Regions from separate parts of the Serratia sp. D1N4 genome, predicted to be linked through region 3. Evidence: predicted binding sites of a transcription regulator. Region 3 holds the regulator's gene; each other region holds the start of a gene.
The links. The regulator PurR, encoded in region 3, represses purine synthesis genes. The targets are predictions, from matches to a motif close to CANGCAAACGTTTGCNTG.

Region 1: a site for PurR is predicted at 1,793-1,810, ahead of purM (phosphoribosylformylglycinamidine cyclo-ligase). Genes of this name have one in related genera too.
Region 2: a site for PurR is predicted at 2,073-2,090, ahead of purL (phosphoribosylformylglycinamidine synthase). Genes of this name have one in related genera too.

The regions. Positions count from the first base shown of each region.
Region 1 covers NZ_CM137274.1:1,509,503-1,513,579, forward strand. Annotated here, with positions in the region: gene purN (phosphoribosylglycinamide formyltransferase) at 33-671, opposite strand; gene purM (phosphoribosylformylglycinamidine cyclo-ligase) at 671-1,708, opposite strand; gene upp (uracil phosphoribosyltransferase) at 2,051-2,677, shown strand; gene uraA (uracil permease) at 2,881-4,077, shown strand, end outside.
Region 2 covers NZ_CM137274.1:1,380,002-1,384,078, forward strand. Annotated here, with positions in the region: gene tadA (tRNA adenosine(34) deaminase TadA) at 1-446, shown strand, start outside; gene mltF (membrane-bound lytic murein transglycosylase MltF) at 447-1,907, opposite strand; gene purL (phosphoribosylformylglycinamidine synthase) at 2,184-4,077, shown strand, end outside.
Region 3 covers NZ_CM137274.1:2,806,406-2,810,482, reverse strand. Annotated here, with positions in the region: gene punC (purine nucleoside transporter PunC) at 1-702, opposite strand, end outside; gene punR (DNA-binding transcriptional activator PunR) at 817-1,743, shown strand; gene purR (HTH-type transcriptional repressor PurR) at 1,724-2,749, opposite strand; gene cydH (cytochrome bd-I oxidase subunit CydH) at 3,072-3,161, shown strand; gene sodB (superoxide dismutase [Fe]) at 3,221-3,799, opposite strand; gene ACX1CU_RS12290 (C40 family peptidase) at 4,009-4,077, opposite strand, start outside.

The DNA of each region.
Region 1 (4,077 bases), 1.3 Mb from region 3:
GCACCGTTTAGGCTGCATTCAGATTACAGGCGCTAGTCCGCCGCATATCCTTGCGCTGGTAAGCGTTCACCATCCAGCCAGGCTGCGTTATCACGCATTGCCAGCCGCCCGGCAACGAACCAACTCACCACCAGGGGATAAATGTGGTGTTCCTGAGTTTGCACACGTTCGATCACCTCATTTTCCTCGTCGCCGGGGAAGATGGGTACTTTGGCTTGCAGGATCACCGGGCCACCGTCGAGCTGTTCGGTGACGAAATGCACCGAAGTACCGTGCTCGCTATCGCCATTGTCAATCGCTTGCCGGTGGGTGTGCAGGCCGGGATATTTCGGCAGCAGCGAAGGGTGGATGTTCAGCATGCGCCCGGCATAGTGCTGGACGAATGCGTTGCTGAGAATGCGCATATAACCGGCCAGCACCACCAGATCGGGCTGGTACTGGTCAATGGCTGCGGCCAGTGCAGCGTCAAAAGCTTCACGGTCGGCAAAGGCTTTGGCATCGAGCGCGTGAGCGGCGATCCCGGCTTCTGCGGCGCGTTGCAGGCCATAGGCCTGGGCTTTGTTGCTGAATACCGCCACGATATTGGCGGCAATCCGGCCCTGCTGGCAGGCATCAATCAACGCCTGGAGATTCCCCCCCTGGCCGGAGACCAATACCACTATCTTTTTCATCACTGAATAATCACTTGTTGTTCGTCAGAAGAAGCGGTCAGTTTACCGATCTTCCAGGCTTTTTCACCGGCGGCGGTCAACAAAGCGATAGCTTCTTCAACCGCGTCTTCCGGCAGCGCAATCACCATACCTACGCCACAGTTAAAGGTGCGGTACATCTCATGGCGGCTGACGTTACCTGCCTGCTGCAACCAACTGAAGATTGCCGGCCACTGCCAGCTTGATTCATCAATCACCGCCTGCATGCCTTCTGGCAGCACGCGTGGGATATTTTCCCAGAAGCCGCCGCCGGTCAGGTGAGCAATGGCGTGAACCTCAACCTTGGCAATCAGATCCAGCACCGATTTGACATAAATCTTGGTCGGTGCCAGCAGATGATCCGCCAGTGATTGGCCTTCCAGTGTGGTTTGCGTAGGATCGGTATTGCTGACTTCGAGGATCTTGCGCACCAGCGAATAGCCGTTGGAGTGCGGGCCGGAAGCGCCCAATGCGATCAGCGCATCACCAGACTGCACTTTGCTGCCGTCGATAATCTCGGATTTTTCGACCACGCCGACGCAGAAACCGGCGACGTCGTAATCTTCACCGTTGTACATGCCGGGCATTTCGGCGGTTTCGCCACCCACCAGCGCACAGCCAGACTGTTTACAGCCTTCGGCGATGCCGGTGATCACGCTGGCCGCGGTGTCGACGTCCAGTTTGCCGGTTGCGTAATAATCCAGGAAGAATAGCGGTTCAGCACCCTGAACCACCAGGTCGTTCACACACATTGCAACCAGATCGATACCGATGGTGTCGTGGCGTTTCAGGTCCATCGCCAGACGCAGCTTGGTGCCCACGCCGTCGGTACCCGAAACCAGTATCGGTTCGCGGTATTTCTGCGGCAACGCACACAGGGCGCCAAACCCGCCCAGACCACCCATCACTTCCGGGCGGCGGGTCTGTTTAACTACACCTTTGATGCGGTCTACCAATGCGTTGCCAGCATCGATATCGACACCTGCGTCTTTATAGCTGAGAGAGGTTTTGTCGGTCACTGCGCGATCCCCACGACGGTTTGCGGTTTGAAAACTGTGCGTCCGGTGTTGGTTCCGGAACAAGGCGCGGCAATTCTAACAGCGCAAGCAAACGTTTGCGAGAGCCATATCGGCCCGCTTCCATTTTTCGTTTCATCTTTCCGCTGCCTTGGGCACTGCGGCATACCAGCGTTTGCGGATTCATGCACTTACCCTAAACCGTTGCCCGAGGTTTATTGGGTATATAATAATTATCAATCTTTTGTTGATCTCGATACGGCTATTGGTAGTGGCGCACGCGGGAAAAGGCGGTATAATCCCGCGATTTTTTTGGCCGTCAACCGCCTTAATAGGAGAATAATGATGAAGATCGTTGAGGTGAAACACCCGCTGGTTAAACACAAACTTGGTCTGATGCGCGAGCATGACATCAGCACCAAACGTTTTCGTGAACTGGCTTCTGAAGTGGGTAGTTTGTTGACCTATGAAGCGACCGCCGATCTGGTGACTGAAAAAGTGACCATCGAAGGCTGGTGCGGGCCGGTTGAAGTAGAGCAGATTAAAGGTAAAAAAATTACCGTGGTGCCGATCCTGCGTGCCGGGCTTGGCATGATGGAAGGGGTGCTGGAGCACGTACCCAGTGCGCGTATCAGCGTAGTGGGCGTGTACCGTGATGAAGAAACCCTGGAGCCGGTACCTTATTTCCAGAAACTGGTCTCCAACATTTCAGAGCGTATGGCGCTGGTGGTTGACCCGATGCTGGCGACCGGTGGTTCGATGATTGCGACTATCGATCTGCTGAAAAAGGCGGGCTGTACCAGCATCAAGGTGCTGGTGCTGGTTGCCGCTCCAGAAGGGATCAAAGCGCTGGAGAAAGCGCACCCGGATGTTGAACTGTATACCGCTTCCATCGATCAGTGCCTCAATGAGAAGGGCTACATCGTGCCTGGCCTGGGTGATGCCGGCGATAAGATATTTGGTACAAAATAACGTCGAGCCGACCAGAGAGTCGGCTTTTTTATGCTCGTCGTCTTTCAAGCTACAGCGTTGTTGGCGGCGGGCGCTAACCCCAGTCACTTATTAAACATAAGCTCCTGGGGATTATCGCCCTTGCCGCCTAGCTGTAACTTGAAATCCATAGAGCATTCATAATCAAGCCAACACAACTGATAATAGTTCAGAGGAAAAAATACATGACCCGTCGCGCCATCGGCGTTAATGAACGCCCGCCGCTGTTCCAGACCATCCCACTCAGCTTCCAGCATCTGTTCGCCATGTTTGGTGCGACCGTTTTGGTGCCGATACTGTTCAAGATCAACCCGGCAACGGTGCTGCTGTTCAACGGCATCGGTACGCTGCTGTATCTGTTTATCTGTAAAGGCAAGATCCCGGCGTATCTCGGCTCCAGCTTTGCGTTTATTTCACCGGTGCTGCTGCTGTTGCCGCTGGGTTATGAAGTGGCGCTCGGTGGTTTTATCATGTGCGGCCTGCTGTTTTGCCTGGTGGCCTTGATTGTGAAAAAAGCCGGAACCGGCTGGCTGGATGTGATCTTCCCGCCAGCGGCGATGGGGGCCATCGTGGCGGTGATCGGTTTGGAACTGGCGGGTGTGGCGGCCAATATGGCCGGGCTGCTGCCTGCCGAAGGCACCTCTGCTGATACCACCACGATTACGATTTCCCTGGTGACGCTGGGCGTGACCGTGCTCGGTTCGGTGCTGTTCCGTGGTTTCCTGGCCATCATTCCGATCCTGATCGGGGTGCTGGTGGGCTATGCGCTGTCGTTCGTTATGGGGGTGGTGGATCTGTCTCCGATCATCAATGCGCCATGGTTTGCGCTGCCAACCTTCTATACGCCGCGTTTTGAATGGTTCGCTATTTTCACCATTTTGCCTGCGGCATTGGTGGTGATTGCCGAACACGTTGGTCACCTGGTGGTGACGGCTAATATCGTCAAAAAAGATCTACTGCGCGATCCGGGTTTGCATCGCTCAATGTTTGCCAACGGTATCTCGACGGTGATCTCCGGCTTCTTCGGCTCAACGCCGAATACCACCTATGGTGAGAATATCGGCGTGATGGCGATTACCAAGGTGTATAGCACCTGGGTGATTGGCGGTGCGGCGATTCTGGCGATCCTGCTTTCCTGCGTGGGCAAGCTGGCGGCGGCGATCCAGGCGGTGCCGGTACCGGTGATGGGCGGTGTTTCCCTGCTGCTTTACGGCGTAATCGGTGCTTCGGGCATCCGTGTATTGATTGAATCCAAAGTGGATTACAACAAGGCACAGAACCTGATCCTGACCTCGGTGATCCTGATTATCGGGGTGAGCGGGGCCAAATTGCATATCGGCGCGGCAGAGCTGAAGGGCATGGCGCTGGCGACCATCGTCGGT
Region 2 (4,077 bases), 1.4 Mb from region 3:
AGGAAGAGGGTGAAGTGCCGGTGGGGGCGCTACTGGTGCTGGATAATCAGGTGATTGGCGAAGGTTGGAACCGGCCGATTGGCCGCCACGATCCCACTGCCCATGCGGAGATCATGGCGCTGCGCCAAGGGGGCACGGTCTTGCAAAATTATCGCCTGCTGAACGCCACACTCTACGTCACGCTGGAACCCTGCGTGATGTGCGCTGGGGCGATGATCCATAGCCGCATCCGCCGCCTGGTGTACGGCGCTGCGGATGAGAAAACCGGTGCCGCCGGTTCGCTGGTGGACATCCTGCGCCATCCGGGTATGAATCATCAGGTCGAGATCGTGGCGGGCGTGTTGGCAGAAGAGTGCGCCGCGACGCTCAGCAACTTCTTCCGTTGGCGCCGTGAACAGAAAAAAGCGCTGAAGCAGGCGCTGCGTAGCGAGAAAGATCCAGAATAATCAGTAGTTCAGCGCCAGTTTTGCTTCTACCGCCGGATAACCTGGCGCCAGTTCAGTCTGTTTCATGGCTTCCTGTGCCGCCTTCTTCTCTTTTTCCTGTAGATAACCCACCAGGCTGACCTGATAGCGGCGGATATTTTCCACGTAGTTATAGGCTTCGTGACCACGGGCATAGCCATAGGTGAGTAAGGGGGAATAGCGTTTCTGGCTGAGCATCGGCAGACGCTGTTTGACATCCACCCAGCGATCGGGGTTGCCCTGCTGGCTTTTGGTCAGTTTACGGGCATCCAGCATATGACCCCAACCCATGTTATAGGCCGCCAGAGCGAACCAGATACGTTCGTCTTCCGGTACGCTGTCTGGCACTTTTGCCATCAGGCGTTGCAGATAAAGAGCGCCACCCTGAATACTCTCTTCTGGGTCAAGCCGGTCATTGACACCTAAGCCTTCTGCGGTAGCGCGTGTCAGCATCATCAGCCCGCGCACGCCGGTAGGAGAGGTGGCTTGCGGGTTCCAGTGGGATTCCTGATAGGCAATGGCGGCCAGCAACTTCCAGTCGATCTCATTGGCATGCTTTTCAAACAGTGAACGGAAGTTAGGCAGCACTGAGTCGATCGCCGACAGGAAGGTTCTGGTATCGACGTAATCGAAGCTACCCACATGACCAAGGTATTTTTCTTCGAGCCGCGCCAGCGTACCGTCTTCCACTTTCTGACTGTAAAAATCCAGCAGTGCGGCATACAGGCTGTTATCGCTGCTGCGCTTCAGGTACCAGGTCACCGGTTCTTCATCGGTCACGTCAAACGCCACCGCCAGTTGTGGGTGAATACGCTGTAGCAGAGCAATGGTGACGGAATCACCAATGGTGTAATCAAGTTTGCCGTCGGCGACCTGCTCCAGCAGTTCCTTGGAGGTGAGATCGCTCGAGGCTTCCCAACTCAGGGTGGGGTATTTATTCTGCTTGAGCTGTTTCAACGTGCTGACGTGCGCCGAGCCTGAAGCTACCGCCAGCTTGCCTTTCATATCGGCAAAGGTTTTTGGCCGCGGGGTGCCGAGCCGGTAAACCACTTGCTGGGAAACCGAGTAGTAGGCCGGGCCGGTGCTGGCGCGGCTGAGACGATCCGGGTTGTAGATCAGACCTGCGGCCAGCAGGTCGGCGTTATCATCATCCAGATCGTCAAACAGATCGTTGATATTCTGGTGCGGGATCACCACCAGTTTCACACCCAGATAGTTGGCGAAGCTTTTTGCCAGCTCATAGTCAAGGCCACTCGGCCCCTGCTTGGTGGTGAAATAGGTTAATGGCGAATTCAGCGTACTGATCCGCAGCTCTCCCCGTGATTTGATCGCTTCGAGTTGGCCACCCAAGCCACCGCGCCAAGCAATATTGGGCCACAGGGCGAGTGCCAGAAGCAAGGTGACAACACCGATTAGAATGTAATTTATTTTTATTCGTTTCAAATAGTTATCTCAAATAAATGCACGCTTTCAGTTAGCTGGAGTACGGGACTTATCATGGTTAAATCACCAGTGTTGGGGGCATTTTGCGTAACTAAACGCCAGCGTGCAACTTTATTGACACGTTATGGTAAATCGATAGCGGAAAGCGCTTTTATCAATAATAGCTACGCAAACGGTTTCGTCGGCGGCGCGGATTCTCTATAATGGCGCGCGTTTTCCCCTGTTGCGCCCAATGAAGTACTGAAGTTCAGTTGCTTCGAAGACGAGAGAACTTTGATTATGGAAATATTGCGTGGTTCGCCCGCTTTGTCGGCTTTTCGTATTACCAAACTGCTGTCCCGCTGCCAGGACGCTCAACTCCCGGTCAGTGATATCTACGCCGAATACGTCCACTTTGCCGATGTTAGCGCACCGCTAAGTGCTGAAGAACATGCCAAGCTTCAGCGGTTGCTCAAGTATGGCCCCTCTCTCGCTGAACATGCCCCGGAAGGCCGCCTGCTGCTGGTCACGCCGCGTCCAGGCACCATTTCCCCCTGGTCTTCCAAAGCCACCGACATTGCGCACAACTGTGGCCTGGCCCAGGTGATTCGCCTTGAGCGTGGCCTGGCATTTTATGTCACCGCGCCTGCGCTTGATGAAACCCAGTGGCAAACACTCGCCGCGTTGCTGCACGATCGCATGATGGAAACCGTCTTTAGCGAGTTGCAGCAGGCAGAAAAACTGTTTTCTCATCATCAACCGGCACCGTATCAAGTGGTCGACATGCTGGGCCAAGGCCGTAGCGCCCTGGAGCAGGCCAACGCGAAGCTTGGCCTGGCGCTGGCACAGGACGAGATTGACTACCTGCTGAATGCGTTTACCGGTTTGGGGCGCAACCCAACGGATATCGAGCTGTATATGTTCGCGCAGGCCAACTCCGAACATTGCCGCCACAAGATTTTCAACGCCGATTGGATCATCGACGGCGAGCAGCAGCCGAAGTCGCTGTTCAAAATGATCAAAAACACCTTCGAACAGACGCCGGACTACGTGCTTTCAGCCTATAAAGACAACGCCGCCGTGATGGAAGGTTCGCAAGTGGGCCGCTTCTTTGCTGCGCCGGAAAACGGCCTCTATGACTATCATCAGGAAGATGCGCATATCCTGATGAAAGTAGAAACTCATAACCACCCGACGGCGATCTCTCCGTGGCCGGGTGCCGCTACCGGTTCCGGTGGCGAGATCCGTGACGAAGGAGCCACCGGCCGCGGCGCGAAGCCGAAAGCTGGTCTGGTGGGTTTCTCGGTTTCCAACCTGCGTATCCCTGGTTTTGAACAGCCATGGGAGCAGGATTTTGGTAAGCCGGATCGCATCGTCACCGCGCTGGATATCATGACCGACGGCCCGTTAGGGGGCGCTGCGTTCAATAACGAATTTGGTCGCCCGGCGCTGGTGGGTTACTTCCGTACTTATGAAGAGCGCGTCAACAGCCATAACGGCGTTGAACTGCGTGGCTATCACAAACCGATTATGCTGGCGGGTGGTCTGGGTAATATCCGTGCCGATCACGTGCAGAAGGGCGAAATCACCGTGGGGGCCAAACTGGTGGTGTTGGGTGGCCCGGCGATGAATATCGGTTTAGGCGGCGGTGCAGCCTCCTCTATGGCATCTGGCCAGTCTGATGCCGATCTGGACTTTGCTTCGGTACAGCGTGACAACCCAGAAATGGAACGCCGTTGCCAGGAAGTGATCGATCGCTGCTGGCAGTTGGGCGATCACAACCCGATTCTGTTTATCCACGATGTGGGTGCCGGTGGTCTGTCGAATGCCATGCCAGAACTGGTGAGCGACGGTGGTCGCGGTGGCCGTTTTGAACTGCGTGACATCTTGAATGATGAGCCGGGTATGAGCCCGCTTGAAGTGTGGTGTAACGAATCGCAGGAGCGTTACGTGCTGGCGGTGGCTCCTGAACAGATGGCGCAGTTCGATGCCATTTGCCGCCGCGAGCGAGCGCCCTATGCGGTGATTGGTGAAGCCACAGAAGAGTTGCACCTGACGCTCAACGATCGTCACTTCGACAATCAACCGATTGATATGCCGCTGGACGTGTTGCTGGGCAAAACGCCAAAAATGACGCGCGACGTTCAGCGCCAACAGGCGCAAGGTGAAGCGCTGCAACGCGCAGAGATTA
Region 3 (4,077 bases):
AATAAACGGCGAACCGGTCAGCCAGGCAAAGAAGCTGGCTGAACAGGCGGCAAAGATCATCACGTTGCCGCTGAAAACCGGAGACTTCAGGATTTGCAGGAAGCTGAGGCCGGGCTTTTTATCGGCAGAGGGCACGATTCTGGCCGTCTCTTTCAGCAGCAAAGTGGGTACGAACAACAAGACAGCGATACCCAGCAACACCGCAAAGATCGCTCGCCAGCCCATATGGTTCAGCAGCCAGGCACCGACCAACGGGGCCAGTGCCGGAGAAAGCGCAACCAATGGCATGATAGTGGCGAAAATGCGGTTAACTTTGCCATCGCGATAGCGATCCACCACGATGGCCTGCCAGGTTACAGCGGCAGAACAAACCCCAATCGCCTGGATGAAACGCAATGACCACAGTTGCACGGCATTTTGCACCCACAGCATCCCCAGGCAGCCGAGAGCAAACAACGCCAGGCCAAACAGCAGTACCGGTTTGCGGCCCAGCTTATCGGAAAGCGGCCCCCACACCAGTTGGGCAAAGGCGAAGCCAGCCAGAAAGATACTCAGGCTGGCGCTGATGGCACCGGCGGAGATTTGCAAATCCTGTTGCATGGCACCAAAGGCGGGCAGATACATGTCGGTGGCCAGATAGCCCAGCATACTCAGGCCAGCGAGATAAAACATAAATCCAAAATTTTGCATGGTATTTCTCATTAACATTTTCTTATTGCAGGTTTTTTAGCGCCGGCCAGTGTATCCGGCTGGATCTCTGCTTGTGAAACGGTAATATTTGCTAGGTGCTGTTAAAAAAATTGAAGGCAAAACAAGATGTGGTCTGAATATTCACTCGATGTCGTTGATGCGGTAGCGCGCACCGGCAGTTTCAGTGCGGCAGCACAGGAGCTGCACCGTGTGCCGTCTGCGGTAAGCTATACCGTGCGGCAACTGGAGCAATGGCTGGCAGTGCCGCTGTTTGAACGCCGCCATCGTGATGTTGAACTGACGCCTGCCGGTGTGCTGTTTGTAAAAGAAGCGCGTACTGTTATCAAAAAAATGCTTGATACGCGTCGTCAATGTCAGCAGGTGGCCAATGGTTGGCGCGGGCAGCTAAAAATCGCGGTGGACATCATTGTTAAGCCGCAGCGCAGCCGCCAACTGGTCCTGGATTTTTATCGCCACTTCCCCGATGTGGAACTGGTGGTGCAACCGGAAGTGTTCAACGGCGTGTGGGACGCGCTGGTGGATGGCCGGGCCGAGATGGCGATCGGTGCCACGCGTGCGGTGCCGGTGGGCGGTGGCTTTGCCTTTCGCGATATGGGTTTTATGAACTGGTTGTGTGTCGTTAGCGCGTCACATCCGCTGGCCAGCCTGACCGGTTTGCTGCGCAACGATCAGCTGCGGCCATATCCCTCTCTGTTGCTGGAGGATACGTCGCGCAACTTGCCTAAGCGAGTGACTTGGTCATTGGATAATCAGCGGCGGCTTACCGTACCCGACTGGGTTTCCGCTGTAGATTGCCTGCGCAGCGGGTTGTGTGTTGGCATGGTGCCAGCGCATCGCGTACTGCCATTGGTGCAAAGCGGTGAACTGGTGGCATTGCAATTGCAGGAGCCGTTTCCCGCCAGTGCCTGCTGCCTGACCTGGCAGCAGAACGCACAGTCACCGGCGATGGCCTGGCTACTGGAGTATCTAGGAGATAGTGAAACGCTCAACCAGGAGTGGTTGAGCGAAGAGATTAGCGGCGATAATCGATAAATGGGCCATCGGCCACGGAACGGCGTTCGATCAGTTTTGGATGTACTTCAATCACCTGGGATTCTTCACGCTTGCTGATAATGCGATCCAGCAGCATGGTGAAAGCCATTTCCCCCAGGCGTTCTTTCGGCTGGTGGATGGTGGTTAGCGCCGGGGTGAAATAGCGCGCATTACGCACGTTATCGTAACCGATCACCGAAATATCCTGCGGGACGCGCAGCCCCAGTTCGTCGGCGGCACAGATCGCCCCCATTGCCATAATATCGCCCCCGCAAAATACCGCAGTAGGGCGCTGTTTCTGCGACAGGATCTGGTGCATGGCCTTGTAACCCGAATCGGGTTCAAAATCCCCTTGGACGATCCACTCTTCTCGCACCTCAACATTGGCCTCTTGCAGCGCCTTCAGGAAACCACGATGGCGGCCGCCGCCGGTGTTGCGTGATAACTGCCCAGGGATCGCCCCGATATCACGGTGGCCACGCTCCAGCAGATAGCGGCCAGCCAGATAGCCGCCTTCAAAGGCGTTATCGATAATGGTATCGGTAAAATCACCGCGTGCAGCACCCCAATCCATCACCACCATGGGGATATTGCGATAATCCTCCAGCATGCCCAGTAACTCATCCGGGTATTCCGAGCACATTACCAGCAGGCCATCAACACGCTTTTGCGCCAGCATCGCCAGGTAGGCACGCTGTTTGTCGAGGTTATTGTGCGAGTTACAAAGGATCAGGGTATAGCCTTTGCTATAGCAGCTGTTCTCTACCGCCTCGATCACTTCAGCAAAGTAGGGCGCTTCACTTGAGGTCGCCAGCAAACCGATCGATTTGGTATGGTTAACCTTCAGGCTACGTGCGACCGCGCTCGGGGAGTAGTGCAGTTCTTTGATCGCAGCCCGAACGGCCTCTTTTGTTTCTTCGGCGACGAAACGCGTCTTATTGATGACGTGCGAAACGGTGGTGGTGGAAACGCCAGCGCGTTTGGCGACATCTTTAATCGTTGCCATGTAAAGAATGACTCCTGAACCCACATGTTATGGCATGTAAGTATGATGTTAATCGTTTGCCTGCGTAGATCTCTCCCCAGAGAAGCGGAAGCTGAGTTTTTAGTGCTGAGTTCGTAAGCCGCTTAAACAGGAGGGGCATTTTGCCGGTACGCAGTTGTGAACTGCGGATTTTGTCCCAAATTGACGCAAAGTGGAAGATCTATTCGGCATTATAACTTGGGAAATGATAACAAGATTTTAGTCACGAACTGTGTGAAAATGATTTGACGCATTAATCGTGTGGATTTTATGCTTAGTGAAGCCAATCTGATAGGGAGTCGTTATGGATACCAATTTGAAGATGTCATTGATTACCACCGCTTGTGCTTTAGCAATGATTATTGTTTTCGGTTTTATCGCCGCATTGAACTGATTCATACCAAGAAATAATAAAGGCGCAGCATGCTGCGCCTTGCTATCAACCTCCAGCGATTACGCCAGATTCTTTTCCACGAACGCCCAGTTCACCAATGCCCAGAAGTTCTCCAGGTATTTCGGACGCGCATTGCGGTAGTCGATGTAATAGGCATGTTCCCACACGTCAACGGTCAGCAGCGGTTTGTCTTCACCGGTCAGCGGGGTTGCCGCGTTTGAGGTGCTAACGATCGCCAGCGTACCATCCGCCTTTTTCACCAGCCAGGTCCAACCCGCGCCGAAGTTTTTCACGGCGGCATCGGTGAATTGCTCTTTAAAAGCAGCAAAAGAACCGAAGGATTTGGTGATCGCAGCGGCTACTGCGCCCGTTGGCTCGCCGCCACCCTGTGGTGACAGGCAATGCCAGTAGAAGGTGTGGTTCCACACCTGTGCTGCGTTGTTAAACACGCCGCCGGTAGACGTTTTGACAATCTCTTCCAGGGTTTTGCCTTCGAACTCGCTGCCTTTCACCAGGTTGTTCAGGTTAACCACGTAGGTGTTATGGTGCTTACCATAGTGGTATTCCAGGGTTTCTGCAGAAATGTGCGGTTCGAGAGCGTTTTTTTCATACGGTAATGCAGGTAATTCAAACGACATTGCTTTCTCCTTTTTATATACAGCACTATTATTCCGACAACCTCCAACCCGGTGGTTGAAGGAGGAAAACAGAATTGTTGTGTGTTTTTTATGGACAATAATCTTAACAACTTTCCGGGTGAAAAAAAGGTTTAAAGCATGTTAAGCGGCTGATTGATTAAAGCATCGGCAGGAAAGGGCGGCTGAGGCTATGTCTCAGCCGCAATAAATCAACGGATAGTTTTTGGCGTGACGACACGGCGTGCGCCGATGTAGTGGTTCTGCCAGTAGTCATTATC